DNA from 3 places in the Glutamicibacter sp. NPDC087673 genome. Region 2 is predicted to be linked to each of the others. Evidence: predicted binding sites of a transcription regulator. Region 2 holds the regulator's gene; each other region holds the start of a gene.
The links. The regulator LexA, encoded in region 2, represses DNA repair genes until DNA is damaged. The targets are predictions, from matches to a motif close to TCGAACANNTGTTCGA.

Region 1 (5,481 bases), on a different contig from region 2:
TGTTGCCCAGCGATCGCAGGTGCAGCAGGGTGTCGATCAGGCGGCGGTTATCGCGCTGGTGCAGGCCGATGGACGGCTCGTCCAGAACGTAGAGCACGCCCACCAAGCCCGAACCAATCTGCGTAGCCAGGCGAATGCGCTGCGCCTCGCCGCCGGACAGGGTGCCGGCAGCGCGTTCCAGGGTCAGGTACTCCAGTCCGACGTCCAGCAGGAACTTCATGCGCGCGTCGATTTCCTTGAGCACCTGCGCGGCGATCTGCGCCTCGCGTGCGGTGAGCACGATCGTGGAGAGGAATTCCGCGGCGCTGCGCAGATCCATGGCGGCAACTTCAGCGATGGAACGCCCGCCCACCAAGACCGAGAGCGACGCCGGATTCAGGCGTGCGCCGCCGCAGGTAGGGCACGGGATCTGGCGCATGTACTGCTCGTAGCGGTCGCGGGCGTGATCCGATTCGGTTTCCTGGTGCTTGCGGTGCACGTAGGAAATGACGCCTTCGAAGCCGGTGGAGTACTTGCGCTCGCGGCCGAAGCGGTTCTTGTACTGCACGACCACCTTGTGGTCCTTGCCATTCAGGATCGCTTCGCGGGCGGCAGCCGGCAGCTCCTGCCACTGGGTGTCCATGGTGAAGCCCAACTCATGGCCCAGGCCTTCGATCAAGCGGTTCCAGTATTCGGTGGTGGCCTTGCCCAGCGACCATGGGGCGATCGCGCCCTCGGCCAAGGTGACCTCGCCGTCCGGAACGATCAGGTGCTCATCGACTTCCAGCTTGGTGCCGATGCCGGAACAGGCCGAGCAGGCACCGAACGGGTTGTTGAAGGAGAAAGTGCGCGGCTCGATCTCATCGATGGCCAGCGGATGCTCATTGGGGCAGGCCAGGTTCTCGGAGAACGCGCGCACGCGCTGGGGATCATCCTCGTCCAGGTCCACGAAGTCGGCCAGCACGCGGCCTTCGGCGATACCCAGGGCCGTTTCGATGGAGTCGGTCAAGCGCTGGCGGGCATCTTCCTTGATGGCCAGGCGGTCGACGACCACTTCAATGGTGTGCTTGACCTGCTTGGCCAGCTTCGGCGGATCGTTCAGCTGGATGGTGGTGCCATCGACGCGGGCACGGGCAAAGCCCTTGGAAGAGAGCTCCGCGAACAGGTCGACGAATTCGCCCTTGCGCGAGCGCACTACCGGGGCGAGGATCTGGAAGCGGGTTTTCTCCGGTAGCTCCATCAGCTGGTCGACGATCTGCTGCGGAGTCTGCTTGGAGATCGGTTCGTGGCAGATCGGGCAATGCGGACGGCCCACACGTGCCCACAACAGGCGCATGTAGTCGTACACTTCGGTAATCGTGCCCACGGTGGAACGCGGGTTGCGGCTGGTCGACTTCTGGTCGATGGACACCGCTGGCGACAGGCCCTCGATGAAATCAACATCGGGCTTGTCCACCTGGCCGAGGAACATGCGGGCGTAGGCAGAGAGCGATTCGACGTAGCGGCGCTGGCCTTCGGCAAAAATGGTGTCGAAGGCCAAGGAGGACTTGCCCGAACCGGAAAGGCCGGTAAAGACAATCATTGCGTCACGCGGGAGATCAATGTCCACGTTTTTCAGGTTATGCTCGCGTGCACCCTTGACGACCAGGCGAGTCAGATCAGTTCTTTTACTCTGCGATGAAATAGCCACGAGGCAATACTAATCGAAAACTACTTCGAATACGTGTACGAATGGACGCAACTCACAGTTAATTCTCCAAACCCCTGATCCGGCGCACGACGAGCGCTATGCGTGCTCGTGCATCCACCCGAAATGTCGACCGGTGAGCCGGCATCCCTGCGAACCCAGACCGGACCACGACGACCCATTCGAGGTACCGGTTGCCCTTGGAAACCCGCGCTCACGGGATGGACTGACCGGCTCCCAAGTTTCTCGCTGGCATGCTGCCTCAGCGCCGGCATATGCCGGACCTCCCCGAAGCCTGCTGTTCCGAACTGGAATCGACGGGCCCTATGGTCGAATACGTTGGCTGGCGAATCACCTAACCGTTCGGGATCCACCGAGCGCTGCCAACCTGCCGCACTCAACTCTGGCGTTCACCCAACAGGTGACCGTCTCCGGCTCAAGCCGTTTGAGCAACGTCATGAACCATCGCGCTCCTGCGCCTGCCACGTGTGCAACACCTCCCGAAGATCGCAGCTATCTCGTGGATGCCAATGAGCGGCGAGCGCATACCCCGTGTTGCATGAGCGATAAAACGGATAAAGTTCATCATTCGGTTCACGCCGTCAATCAGGGGCATCGCAATCACTGATCCGCAACGCAATTGCATCGCGAACCTCGCCAAACGTTCCGCCTAGTGGCGTCATCCGCGGTGTCGAGGCCATCCGGCAGCAATTTTTTCCTTGCGAGCATTCAACATCTTGAGGTACCGCCAGATCGTTTCGTTTCATGCCCCTCGCCTGTCACTACACCAGAAGGGGCATACGAAACGGCCGGCTTTCCTGTGAATCCATGAAAGTTCTGCAATTCAAGTCAGCATGTGGTGTGCTCCTGTATGCGACCGGCTTACGGGACAGCCTCGTGTGGTGGGCTCTCGAGGCTATGTGTGGTTCTGCGATGAACTTAGCCAACAACTTTTCGTCTGGAGACTGCCTGGAAACAGGGATCATTCGATCGAGTAATGTAACGGATGTGGCTCAACTTCGTGCCGCTTGACCTTGGGAGCACCAATGACCGATCTGACCGCTGATTCGCCATGGACGCGGTTCTGGAACCACGGAGCTTGGTGGAAAGCAATAGGACTGGCCGTTGCCTACCTCGCCCTCTATGAGGGAGCGAGCCTCTTGATAGGGGTTGTAGTCGGGGGTGACATCGGCGAGCCCAACAGTCCGAAGTATCTCCTGCTCGGATACCTTGTACCGATTGCTATTGGCGGGCTGATTTTGGTGGCCTTCGCTGCATCCGTCGGGTGGCTAAAGGACCTTTTTGGCCCTCAGCCGATTCGAGGTGGGCGCTGGATGTGGATCGCCGTCATCGCGGTGCTGCTGTTCAACGTCTTACGCTTCGCATCGATGGACTACGCGAAGGCTGGCTTCACTGTCGTGGCGCTTTGGATTCTCATCGGACTGTTGATCGGCTTCGCCGAGGAAGTTCTCACCCGTGGACTCGTGGTCAACATGTTGCGCAAGGCGGGCCACGGTGAGATCGCAGTTGCGCTCGTCTCTGCCGGGGTTTTCGCGCTGCTTCACTCGGTCAACCTTCTCAGCGGTCAGGCTCTGGGACCGACGCTACTTCAACTCGGTTATACCTTCATGTTCGGTATCCTCATGTACTTCGCGCTGCGCGTGACCGGCAACCTCATCTGGCCGGTGTTGCTCCACGCTAGTACCGACCCCAGCATCTTCCTTCTCGGTACCTACCCCTCGGGTAGTGCCCTGGGCAGCATCGCCAGCCTCGGTAACGTCGTGGTTATCGCTGTAGGCCTAGTCCTAATGTTCTTCATCCGCGGGCGCCTGGTTGATAGCTCCAGACTTGCCGTTTGATGGGTGAGCTAGCGGGCTAGTTGATGGAGGGGGCGCCCCCGTCGAAGGTCTGAGGGCCGTCGGCGCGAATAGAGGGCTCATGGATCAAATGACGCTCCACAGGACAAAGTATTGACCTGCTCACGCAAATTAACCGCCCCTCCGCCTCCAAATTTCTTCATTGACCCTCAAGCGACCACACCGTCCCGTAGACCGTTCGCTTACTGGGACTGTTCGTCTCTGGCTTTCTGCCCACCAGGCAGGATATCGAGCATGATGTACATCAGATTACCCACAGGGCCTTCCCCAGGAGGCGGATTTTCCAGCTGGTGCTCCATCCGAGCGCGGAGCTCTTCGCCGGTGTCGGGCCATGGAACAAAACTTGTAGGTCCGGTGTATCTGCCGAGCTGGGCATACCCCTTGGAGCACAGAGCCAACACAGTACCCGTGGCCTCTGCAATGGCCTCGTCCTCGCTCAGGACATTGCCCTTGGCTTCGTTGATGATCCCCATGATGTGGAGGAACAGGACCCAGTCGTCTACGCCGTTTTCGATGATCTCAAGTTCGATGTCGATCAGCGGATCAATCATGGAGTCTCACCGATGCCTAGGAAATAAATAAGCCTTCTCATTCGCGTTCACCTTGCCTGGTCACTTAGATCACCGCAGCCTGCAACAAGCCGTTCTGGATCAGTTCAACGAGAGTCTTCCCATCCCAGGCAACGTCCCGTTGGACGTTCCCCACATGAGCATATGGATGGGTACAACCCGATACATATGCTCGTAATAAGACCTGCTACTTCCTTTTCCCTTTCATTACTGGTCAAATCGTCAAATACGGAAATTAATATAGTAAGCATCCGCACTGCGAAGCGGCATCTGGCGCCTTCCTGCCAGACCAGTGCCACCAAGACCAAGACATCGGCCACCACACCCAAACTGAAAAAGTAGGAGCAACACCGTGAAAATTGGAGTCATCGGCGCCGGCGGCGTCGGCGCATACTTCGCCGCCGCCCTGGCCAAAAGCGGATCCGAAGTGCACCTACTGGCCACCGAACGCCACATCGCACCAATCACCGACCACGGGATCACCATCACCACCGGGGACGGGAGCCCCGGCTTCACCACCCTACTGGCCAGTGTCAGCACCACGGCAGAATCCATCGGCACGTGCGACGCGGTCATCCTGGCCTGCAAAGCCGGCCAGGTCGCCGCCGCCATGAGAGGGGCACGCGCCTTGATCGGGCCGAACACCGCTGTCTTGCCGCTGCAAAACGGCGTCACGGCCTCCGAGCGCATCACCGAAGCGGTCGGTCCGGGCCACGCCCTGGGCGGGGTCGCCATGATCATTTCCTACCTCCAGCAACCCGGCACCGTCCACCACGTCGGCGGGCAACCAGCCATCACCCTGGGCGAACTCGACGGAACAACCACAACCCGGGCCGCGCAACTGGCCAACGCCCTGGACGCAGCAGGAGTCGCAACCACGGTTTCGGCCGACATCATCACCGACATGTGGCGAAAATTCATGCTCATCACCTCCTACGGCGGAGTCGGCGCACTATGCCGCGAACCGGTTGGCCGAACCCGCACCAACCCGCAAACCCGCGCCCTGGTCGAAGACGCCATGCGAGAGGTTGCTACCCTCGCCGGCCATGCCGGGGCAAATCTGGGAGAATCGGACGTGGCCCGGATGATGGCACAATTCGACGCCTTCAGCCCGGACAGCACCGCCTCCATGCAACGCGATCTGGCCGCAGGACGGTCCTCGGAACTTGAGGAGCAAAACGGCACCGTCGTCCGACTGGCGCAGCATCACGGAGTCCATGTCCCCATCCACCACACCATCTACCGCGCTATGACCCTGCTCGACGGTGCCGCCGAGCACGCCACAGCCTAACGGCTCTCGCCTTCTTGGGGCGGCGCTGTGGTTTCGCCAGTATTGCCCCGGTCAGGGTTCCGCTTGCGGACCGGCCAG
Region 2 (5,481 bases):
CCGGCAATACCTGCCGGCACCACTTACTCGCCGCTGGCTAGCGAAGTAATGAAACTGCGTGAATGGGCCGAAGAGACCGACACGGGTGACCGCGATGAACTGGTGCCCGGGGTTAGTGACAAGGCTTGGAAGCAGGTCTCGGTTTCGGCCATGGAGTGCCTCGGCTCGCAGAAGTGCCCGATGGCGGACGAATGCTTCTCGGAAATGGCGCGTGCACGTGCCGCCGAGTCCGACGTGGTCATTACGAACCATGCGTTGCTGGCGGTTTCGGCCTTCGAGGGGCTTTCGGTTCTCCCGGACTTCGAAGTCGCGATCATCGATGAGGCCCACGAACTGCAAGATCGCGTGACCAGCTCGGTTTCGGGCGCGCTCTCCTCGCGCATGGTGCTTACCGCCGCTGGCGGTGCCAAGCGCCATTGCGGTATCAATGCGGATGAGATGGTCAAGGCCGCAAACCGCCTGGAAAAGTCGTTGACCGGGTTGCCGACAGGCTTGCTGGAACATGGTCTGCGCGAAGACATGGGCATTGCCCTGAACGACATCGTGGAGCAGGCCCGGCTGGCTCTGGCGCTGTCCAAGCCCGAAGCCAATGCACCGGCCGATGGCGGCCGCCAGACTGCCCGCTCCCAGCTGCAGGCAGTGATGGATGATGCGATTCGCATGCTCGAATCCGAAGAACGCCGCGAGGTCCTGTACACCACCCGTCCGCGGGAGTTTGTCGAAGGCCGGGGCTACGTCGAGGCCGATGAGAGCCAGCCTGCAACCTTGAACGTGGCACCGTTGTCGGTGGCCGGCAAGTTGCGCGAGGGCCTCTTCGACGGGCGCACGGTCGTATTGACCAGCGCCACCTTGGCCATTGGCTCGCAGTTCGACTCGGTAGCAGGCTCCTTGGGCCTGATGGGCGCCGGCGCTCCATCATGGACCGGCGTAGATGTTGGCAGCCCTTTCGATTACCCCAAGCAGGGCATCCTCTACGTGGCCAAGCACCTGCCCAAGCCAGGACGCCAACTGGCGGCGGAGACGCTGGATGAGATCGAAGATCTCATCAAGGCCTCCGGTGGCGGCGCCTTGGCGCTGTTCACTTCCAAGCGTTCCGCCGAGGAAGCGGCAAGCATCTTGCGCGAGCGCCTGGACGTGGAAATCTTGTGCCAGGGTGAAGCCAGCATGAAGTCGCTGGTCGAACAGTTCAGCAGCGAACGCGACACCTGCCTGTTTGGAACTATGACCTTGTGGCAGGGCGTGGACGTGCCAGGCGATTCTTGCCGGCTGGTCATCATCGACAAGATTCCTTTCCCGCGCCCGGATGATCCTATCTCCAAGGCCCGTTCCGAGGACGTGGCCAAGCATGGCGGAAATGGCTTCATGCAGGTTGCCGCCACCCATGCGGCGATTCGCCTGGCCCAGGGTGCTGGGCGCTTGATTCGTTCGGTCGGGGATAAGGGCGTTGTGGCGATCCTTGATTCGCGCATGGCCACGGCGCGGTACGGCAGCTTCTTGAAAGCTACCCTGCCGCCGATGTGGCCGACTGTCGATAAGAAGGTCATCACTGGTGTTCTCAAGCGATTGAACCCGGGCGGGAAATAGCCGCGGCCAGAATATGAACTTGAGCTGTCCTTCGGGACAGCTCAAGTTCTTTAACCGGTACCAGCATGATGCTTCCAGACGCACTAAGGTCTGTGACAAGAACTGATGAAGCTCGAATCGGAAGGCACCATGGAGTCCATGCAGGAATTGGCGCACCAAGCCGCGATCGACACCCACCAGCGGTTCGGGCATCGCCTCATGGGGTTGCCCGGAACGTGGATTGGACAGAGCTACAGCAAAGCGCATCGGTTGCGCGACGGAAGCATGCTCAGCAATCTCAATGGTTTCGCGCACCCGCTTGCGGAGTGGAACTATTGGTGGCAGGCGCACTATCTGGATGCCATCATCGATGAGGGCCGATCGTACTGGGACGAAGGCAACGAACACCGGGCGCGCGAAGCGCTTGCCCGGGCCAACGGCCTATTGCGCGGCATTCGAATTCGAAACTTCGGGATCTTGCCCAACTACTTCTTCGACGACATGGCTTGGCTTGCCCTGGCCAGCGGCCGCCTGTCAGAGTTCACGCAGCTGGCGACGGGACACAGGAGCCGTCCTGCCGAGGCGGCAGTTCGGACGCTGGGACGGCAGCTCCATGCCGGCATGGATGGGGTGCTGGACGGCGGCCTGTACTGGTCCAGAAAGCGGGATTTCAAGAACACGCCAGCCAACGCGCCGGCGGCACTGTTCTTTGCCCGTACCGGGGAGAAAGAGACCGCGCGAGAGCTTCTCCAGTGGCTGGAAAAGAATCTGTTCAGCGTGGAGCGAGGACTGTATCTGGACGGACTTCGGTTGACCACGCAGGGACACGCCGTGGAACCATCGGTCTACACCTATAACCAGGGCCTGGTGCTCGGGGCATTGCTTGAGCTTGGCGAGCCTGCTGATCTGGCTCACGCTAAAGTACTGATCGATGCCACCACGAAATCGCTGTCAACTGCTGCCGGGGTCCTCTCGTTCAACAGCGGGGGAGACGGCAACCTGTTCGCGGGGATACTCTGCCGATATCTGGCCCTCGCCGGTAATGATGTCCGCTTGGAAGCCCGGAGCCGGGAGCAGGCCAGGAGGCTGGTCATGGCAACGGCGCGCCATCTGGCTGACCAGGAACCACGCCGGCTTTCGGCGGCAATCCAACGCTGGATGATCTTCTCGGCGGCCGCTCAATTCGAGTTGAACGCCGGCCAATAGCGGGTTAAACGAGAATTGCGCTGGTGCCAAGCACCAGCGCAATGACCGTACGTATTCTAGAGCGAGCGCATCACCGAGACGACGCGTCCCATGATCGTTGCGGCATCACCCAAAATTGGTTCGTAGCGCGAGTTCTGCGGAAGCAGCCAGGTATGCCCGTCACGCTGCCGGAAAGTCTTTACCGTGGCTTCTTCATCGAGCAGGGCAGCTACGATGTCGCCGTTGTCCGCCGTCTGCTGGCGGCGGACAACTACCCAGTCGCCATCGCAAATCGCAGCGTCAACCATTGAATCGCCGGAAACCTTGAGCATGAACAGTTCGCCGTGGCCTACGAGCTGACGAGGCAACGAGAAAACATCTTCGACGGACTGTTCGGCAAGGATCGGACCGCCGGCAGCGATACGGCCAACCAGGGGAACCATGGTGGTGTCAGCGGAAGTGCTCAATTCAATGATCTTGGCGTCTTCGCTGGCATCTGGCTCGACCGGCTTCGAAACTTCGGCCTTCTCGGCGTCTTCGGCCAGCTGCAGAGGCAGCAGGATTTCCATTGCGCGCGGACGGCGTGGATCTCGACGGATATAGCCGAGCTTTTCCAGCTGGCTCAGCTGGTGGGTGACGCTCGAAAGGCTCTTGAGCCCTACTGCGTCACCAATCTCACGCATCGATGGTGGATAACCGTTCTTGCCGATTGACCGCTGGATCGTCTCCAGGATCTTCTTTTGGCGAATCGTCAGCGAACGTGCATTCGATCGGGGAGTGCGTTGTGAAGCTGACATGAGATTTTGCCTTCCCTAGCAATCATTCGAAAGTTCGTAAGTCCAAACTGTCGGCGCTAGATGGTGAGATGTTTTCATTGCTCGTCTACTTCGAAATCTTAGTAGATAAGCGAGCTTCTTTCAAAGATTTGTTCGAAAACTTCTGGACAAGTTCCGCAAACCTCTGTTAGAACAGATATACGAGGTTCGAACAAGTTTTCGAATCTACGCTTTCGAATACAAATTCGCATCACTTGAATTTCTTGAGGAGACAAAGTCATGGCAACCGTCGCACTTGACTCAAATCAGACCCAGGCACCACTGAAGATCCGCATCAACCGTCGCGGATGGGCCGTGCTTGTGGGTATGCCCATTTTCGCACTCACCATCGCCGCAGCTTTCTTCATCTCCATGTTTGCCTCTGACGCGCATGCCGCAGCCGATACTCCTGTTGGAGTCGGAACCGTTGATGTCACCGTTATTCCAGGGGATACGCTGTGGAGCCTGGCCCGGGATTACGCCACCGGTTACGACGTGACCTCGGCAGTGGGCCACATCGCCGAACTCAATGCCCTGACCGGCAGCGAAATCCAGGTTGGCGAAACCTTGTCGATTCCGGTCCTTGCCGGCTAGCTTCCCCAGCCTGCTTAGAGTTTGTTACCTGTGGCCGTAGCGGATTCACCGGCAGGCGCGCTGCGCACGTAGACTTGATGCGTGAATGACCGCAGTGAACTTTTGAGTCAGCTGCCCTTGCGTGAGAATCTCCGCGGGCTATCCCCTTATGGCGCACCACAAATTGACGTGCCCATCCAGCTGAACGTCAACGAGAACACCCATCCGTTGCCACCGACAGTCGTCGATGCCATTGCACAAGAGGTGGCCAAGGCGGCGGCAATGTTGAACCGGTATCCGGACCGCGAGTTCACCGAGCTTCGCGAACTCCTAGCCGATTACCTCGGCCACTCGCTCACCAAGGACAATATCTGGGCCGCTAACGGTTCCAATGAAATCCTGCAGCAAATCCTGCAAGCCTTTGGCGGCCCCGGCCGTGCCGTGATGAGCTTCGGCCCAACCTACTCCATGTACCCGCTGCTTGCCAGTGGTACTGACACGAAATATATCGCCGGTGAACGCGCCGCAGATTTCACGTTGTCCGCCGATTCCGCAGCCGCACAGGTTCGCGAGCACAAGCCGAACATCGTTTTCCTCTGCTCTCCGAATAACCCCACCGGCACGGCCCTTGGCCTGGACGTCATCACCGCGGTATATGAAGCCATGAGCGAGCATAACGGCATGGTGATCGTGGATGAGGCGTACGCCGAGTTCTCCTTGGCCAGCACCACCTCGGGGCTGAGCCTGCTCGAAGGCCGCCAGCGGCTGATTGTCTCGCGCACCATGTCCAAGGCTTTCGGCCTGGCCGGTGCGCGCGTAGGCTACCTGGCCGCTGCGCCAGAAGTCACCGATGCCATCCGCTTGGTGCGACTGCCGTACCACCTGTCGGCAGTGACCCAGGCAACCGCCATCGCGGCCTTGAAGAACATCGAGTTGCTGTTGGCCCAGGTCGAGGACATCAAGTCCCAGCGGGACCGCATCGTCGCGCGCCTGAAGGAACTTGGCCTCAAGCCATCGGTCTCCGACTCCAACTTCGTCTTCTTCGGTGGCGTCGAAGACCCCCACAAGATTTGGGAAGGCCTGTTGGAAGCCGGCATCATCATCCGCGACAATGGAATCCCGGGAACCTTGCGTGTTACGGCAGGAACCGAATCGGAAACCACAGCCTTCTTGGAACGACTTGCCGAACTGCTCGGCTCGCAGAAGTAATCAAAGACAAGCGAAGGAAGACATGTCTGCCGAATTGATTGGCGCACGTCGCGCCCGCATGGAACGCGTGACCAGCGAATCGTCCGTATTCGTTGAACTGGACCTCGATGGCACCGGTGTCTCTGAGATCAGCACC
Region 3 (5,481 bases), on a different contig from region 2:
ACAACCTCGGCGCCATGGAAAACCCGGGCCTGGTCACCTTCACCGAACGCTACGTCTTCACCTCGCACGCCACCGAAGGCCAGTACGAGCAGCGCGGCAACACCCTGATGCACGAAATGGCGCACATGTGGTTCGGCGACCTGGTCACCATGAAGTGGTGGGATGACCTGTGGCTCAAGGAATCCTTCGCCGACTACATCGGCACCCTGGCCAACGACGAAGCCACCGATTTCACCACCGCGTGGACCACCTTCGCGGCGCGCCGCAAGGCCTGGGCCTACGTGGCCGACCAGATGCCCACCACCCACCCCATCGTGGCCGACATCCCGGACCTGCTGGCCGCGGACCAGAATTTCGATGGCATCACCTATGCCAAGGGCGCCAGCGTGCTCAAGCAGCTGGCCGCCTTTGTCGGCGCCGAGGCCTTCCGCGACGCCGCCCGCGCCTACTTCCGCAAGCACGCCTACGGCAATACCTCGCTGGATGACTTCCTCGAAGCGCTCGAAGCGGCCAGCGGCCGCGATATGGGCCAGTGGGCGGATGCCTGGCTGAAGACCAGCGGCGTGCCGAAGCTGCACGTCGAGTACACCACCGATGCCGGCGGCACCATCACCGCGGCATCGCTGATCCAGTCGGGCACCGATCCGGTCACCGGGCAGAAGATCGCCCGCCCGCATGTGCTTTCGGTCGGCGCCTACCAGCTGGACGGGAGCCAGCTGGTGCGCACCGACTCGGTGGACGTGGAGCTCTCCGGCGAATCGGCGGCCCTGGACTTCCTGGTCGGACGCCGGATCCCGGATCTGCTGCTGCCCAACGACGGCGATGAGACCTATGCGCTGATCGAATTCGACCCGGTTTCGCGTGCCACCTTGCTCGGCCACCTCTCGGGCCTGGGCGACTCGCTGCCCCGCGCCACCTGCTGGGCGTCGCTGTGGGATGCGGTGCGTTCGGCCACCTTGGATGCGCAAAGCTACGTGCAGGCGATCCTCGATCACGCGCACGCCGTCACCGACGCGGGCGTCTTCGGGGTGCTTACCGACCAGTTGGCCACCTCGATTTCCAAGTACGTTGCCCCCGAGCTGCGCGCGGAGCTGCGCCAGAAGGCCGCCGCAACCCTCACCGGGTGGCTCACCCGGTTCGAGGCCGGCGGAGACCAGCAGACCACCACCGCGCGCACCCTGGTTCGCCTGGCCCGTGCCGGCGTGGCTCCGGAGGTGCTCGACGCCTTCCTGGGCGAGCAGCCCAATGCCTACCAGGTCACCGTCGATGAGCAGCTGCTGTGGGGTTCCTACATCGCGCTGGCCGCTTCCGGCCGGCTCGACGAGGCCGCCGAGGCATCCATGCACGAAGCGGCCAAGGCCAACCCCACCAGCGTGGCGCAGAATTCGGTTCGCACCGCGCTGGCGGCGCGCCCGGATCCGCAGGCCAAGGACACCGCTTTCGACACCGTGCTAATGGCGCGCGATGAACACGGGGAGCTGTCCAACGATGCCCTCTCGGCCACCGCGCTGGGCTTCACCATGGGTTCCTCCGCCCTGCTGGCACCGTTCGAGGAACGCTACTGGGCCGCGATCCTGCCGGCCTTCGAGACCATGGGCATGGAATTCGCCACGCGCGTGATCGAGGGGCTGTATCCAGGGCACCAGGATCTCCAGGGCGCCATCGAGCAGAACCATGCACTGGCTACCGCTACCGCATGGCTGGAACGCCATGAGAGCGCACCGGCCGCCCTCAAGCGCATCCTGCTTGAGGAACGCGCAGAACTGGAACGCTCGCTGAAGGCCCAGGCCTACAGCCGCACCAGCCGCTAGGCGCTGGCCCTCCGAAGGCCGGCCCGCTGCTTATCCACGCAGCGGGCCGGCTTTTCCGTGCCGCTACACGCTGCCGGCGCAGCGGAGATGGCAGGGCCACAGCACCATGACTTTAAGCAAAACAAGGGTCTGGCCTCGAACTTGATCGAGAACAGGCCCTTGGATCTTGGCTCGCTACGGAACCCGCGCGGTCCATTGCGCGGTAGCGAATTTGGCCTCGGCCAATTCCTTCGCCGCCAGACGGGATTCGGCATCCAGCTGTGCCGGCTTGGCCCCGGTGCGCTTGGCGAAGGTGTCCATCATGACGTTGATGATCTCCATGCGATCCAGCTTTGTCTGCGACTTCAGCGGATCCACACGCTTGACCGCTGAGGTGATCCCCTTGTCGGAGATCTTCTCCCGGCCAATGCGCAGCACCTGGGTCATCTTCTCCGCGTCGATGTCGTAGCTCATCGTGACGTGGTGCAGCATCGCACCATTGGCCAGGCGCTTTTGCGCTGCGCCGCCGATCTTGCCGGCAGGGGTCGCGATGTCGTTCAGCGGCTTGTAGTACGCTTCCAGGCCGATGCTTTCCAGCGCTTCCATCACCCAGGCGTCCAGGTACGGGTAGGAATCGGCAAAGCTCATGCCGTCCACCAGGGATTCAGGAGCGTAGAGCGAGTAGGTAATGCAGTTGCCAGCTTCCATGAACATCGCGCCGCCTCCGGAAATGCGGCGAACCACCTGGATGCCGTGCTTTTCGGCTTGCTCCATGTCCACTTCGTTCTTCAGCGACTGGAAGGAGCCGATCACGACGGCGCCTTCGCTCCAGTCCCAGAAGCGGATGGTCGGCTTGCGGGTCCCCTTGGCGATTTGCCGGGTCAGCACCTCATCCAGCGCCACTTGCTCGGTGATTGGAATGATCTCCGGGCCCAGGACTTCCCACTCGTGGTCTTCCCACTTGGTGGCGTGTCCCAGCGCGCGGCGGACGACGCGCGCGATGGCGTCTTCGTCAAAACCGAACATCACTGCGCCTTCACGCAGATTGTCGGTTACCGCATTGCGTATGGTGCTGTGGCTGGCGTCCGCTGGCAAACCGCGTAGCGCATCATTCAAGTCATCCAGTGCATCATCTGGTTCCAGGAAGAAGTCGCCATTCAATGACACTTCGGTGATCACGCCATCGGAAGTATCCAGATCTACAACGACTAATTTGCCACCGACTACCTTGTATTCACCATGATGCTTCATGGTTTCATTCTATCCCCGGCTGCCCACTAGTCGAATCCACGCGCCCCCGGATTCGGTGGTTCGCAGTGGCAACATTCGACGCCGGATAACAATCGAATAAATATTCGAGAATACTTCCACATTCCGCGGATTTCCGGGCCAAACTGTCTGTTGCCGGCAGGATGATTAACTATGGCTATACCCGATTTCATCCATGACGACGATGATGAACATCGTCTACCGTTGCCCCCAGCTGGCACTCGCACAGAATCCCACAAGGATTCGTTATTCAGCGACCATCTCGAACATCACCTGTTCCATGGTCCGCTGAAGCAATTGGCAGATGAGCTCTACGACGCGGGCCCGCTCAATGGCCCCGACGACGCCCTCGAACGGCTGAAGAAGATCCAACGCATTCAGAGCACCCTCGATGCAATGACATCTGTGCTGCTGGCCGATTCAGTAGAACAAGTCAGTGAATCATTTGCCGATATGATCGCCACCGCGGGGACCACTACCGAGGAGGAGGAACGCGAGGCTCGGAAAAGTGCTCAATACTATGGCGTTGACCGCGGAAGTGACCAGGTCATCAACTCCAACTTCATCGCAGAAGCGGCTGTCGCGCTGCGTGAGACCCCTCGCATGGTAGGCAAGCGGATGTTCTATGCCAAGGGTCTTCGCTACGCCTGCAAGGAAACCCTCACGGCTCTGGCTGCAGGAGAGATCACGCCCAAGGCAGCGCATGACATCGTGAAGTATTCGCAGGACTTGCTCCCCGAACAAATCATGCAGATGCAACGCGTGCTGTTGCCCATGGCGAAGACTGCGTCTGATGACGCGATATACCAACGCGCACGCCGGTTCCATGACAGGATGTGCCCGGAGGCCGCCGAACAAAGGCACAAGAAGTCTGAAAAGAATCGCAAGCTCACGCTATGGGATAACGAAAATGGCATGTCCACCCTCAAGTACTACAACAGTGCCGCAGTGATTCACTCCATCAAGAACTCCGTGAAGTGGCTAGCTGATCAGCATAACGATCCGCAGGATCCCCGCACCCGGGAGCAAATAGAAGCGGACGCCTTTGCAGACATCATCCTCAACGGCTGGCCGGACCGGGAAGGCACGCCCCTCAAGCCACGGGTATCCATCACGATTCCCGCGGTGGAAATGCTGGCGGATCCTACAAGGACCGTGGCTGACCTGGAAGGCTACGGCCCCATCCCACTGGGGGTCGCATTGGTGTTGGCAAAGGATGCGCCTTCGTTCCAGCGCGTGCTGACCGACCCATGGACTGGCGCCGCGATAGATGTCGAGCGAAGGCGCTACCGGCCCTCGCAGAGCCTCAAGGATCTGTTACGGCACCGCGATGAGCATTGCTGCTTCCCCGGCTGTCGCCGTCCAGCTGACCGCTCCGAGATTGACCATATAAATGGCTGGGCTCACGGAGGGCATACGACCAGGGACAATACGCATCTGCTGTGCAAGCAGCATCAAATGTTCAAGCATGCATTGGGTTGGAAAGTCGTTCCGCGTCCTGACGGATCCAAGATGTGGGTGACTCCACACGGGCTGAGCGCACTCGTTATTTCGGAAAGCGTCAAGCGTGTGGACCAATTCGATCATGTAAATGATCATTGCCCAGAGCGCCCTAAGGTCATTCCTTTGCCGCATATTCGACTCACGGCAGAAGTACGCAGGGTACTTGGGCTCAAGCCTCGCGTCGACATTCCAGACGAGGATCCCGGTCCTGAATCGCCGCCAGATGACGGCAAGAGGGAAACAGGCTGAGGACGCTATCCCGATTGACCGGTTTTTGGGTGACAGAATTTTTCAGTCACCAGCACCTCCACACCACCAATAACACCATTCACGCAACGGCGATGGAGCCAGTTGCTCGGAGCAGTGCGGCCAAGACGTCTGCTTCGACGAGTCAGCGAATCCTTATTCAGCCGCCACTGGAAACTTTGACGGCTATAGCACCGAAAAGCTCTGGGCAAACGCTCCTGACAATATTTTTCAGTCATCCCCGGCTGCCCCGACGGCTATTGCGCCGAACGACGCTGGGGCGAACGCTGCTGACAATATTTTTCAGTCACTGGCGCATCGAGACGACTACCAAAATGCCACTAGCGCATCGCGGCGCGAAAAAGGAATCCTCCTAGACGGTTCCGTGAAAACATTTTTCAGTCACTGATGGACAGGTGTGCTGTTAAAGCAGCAGCGGCGTGTTTCCAAATACTGGAAACACGCCGCGAAAGCTTGCTAGGGGCGAAGTATTACTTCTTGCCGCCGAAGCCCTTGAAGCGGGCGTTGAAGCGCTCGACACGACCAGCGGTGTCCATGATGCGCTGCTTGCCGGTGTAGAACGGGTGCGAAGCTGCCGAGATTTCGACGTCGATTACTGGGTAGGTGTTGCCATCTTCCCATTCGATGGTCTTGTCCGACTTAGCGGTCGAAC

Region 1: uvrA (excinuclease ABC subunit UvrA) is a predicted target of LexA. The motif match lies at 1,695-1,710, and genes of this name have one in related genera.
Region 3: ACIOTL_RS08595 (DUF222 domain-containing protein) is a predicted target of LexA. The motif match lies at 3,134-3,149, and genes of this name have one in related genera.

Annotation. Positions count from the first base shown of each region.
Region 1 is NZ_JBIUWB010000003.1:561,544-567,024, forward strand. Features, by position in the region: gene uvrA (excinuclease ABC subunit UvrA) at 1-1,669, opposite strand, end outside; gene ACIOTL_RS10205 (lysostaphin resistance A-like protein) at 2,713-3,525, shown strand; gene ACIOTL_RS10210 (hypothetical protein) at 3,726-4,094, opposite strand; gene ACIOTL_RS10215 (ketopantoate reductase family protein) at 4,465-5,403, shown strand.
Region 2 is NZ_JBIUWB010000004.1:430,200-435,680, forward strand. Features, by position in the region: gene ACIOTL_RS12185 (ATP-dependent DNA helicase) at 1-1,584, shown strand, start outside; gene ACIOTL_RS12190 (glycoside hydrolase family 76 protein) at 1,690-2,769, shown strand; gene lexA (transcriptional repressor LexA) at 2,826-3,545, opposite strand; gene ACIOTL_RS12200 (LysM peptidoglycan-binding domain-containing protein) at 3,804-4,157, shown strand; gene ACIOTL_RS12205 (histidinol-phosphate transaminase) at 4,239-5,345, shown strand; gene hisB (imidazoleglycerol-phosphate dehydratase HisB) at 5,368-5,481, shown strand, end outside.
Region 3 is NZ_JBIUWB010000003.1:220,244-225,724, reverse strand. Features, by position in the region: gene pepN (aminopeptidase N) at 1-1,811, shown strand, start outside; gene ACIOTL_RS08600 (biotin/lipoate A/B protein ligase family protein) at 1,986-3,041, opposite strand; gene ACIOTL_RS08595 (DUF222 domain-containing protein) at 3,213-4,811, shown strand; gene ACIOTL_RS08590 (type B 50S ribosomal protein L31) at 5,300-5,481, opposite strand, start outside.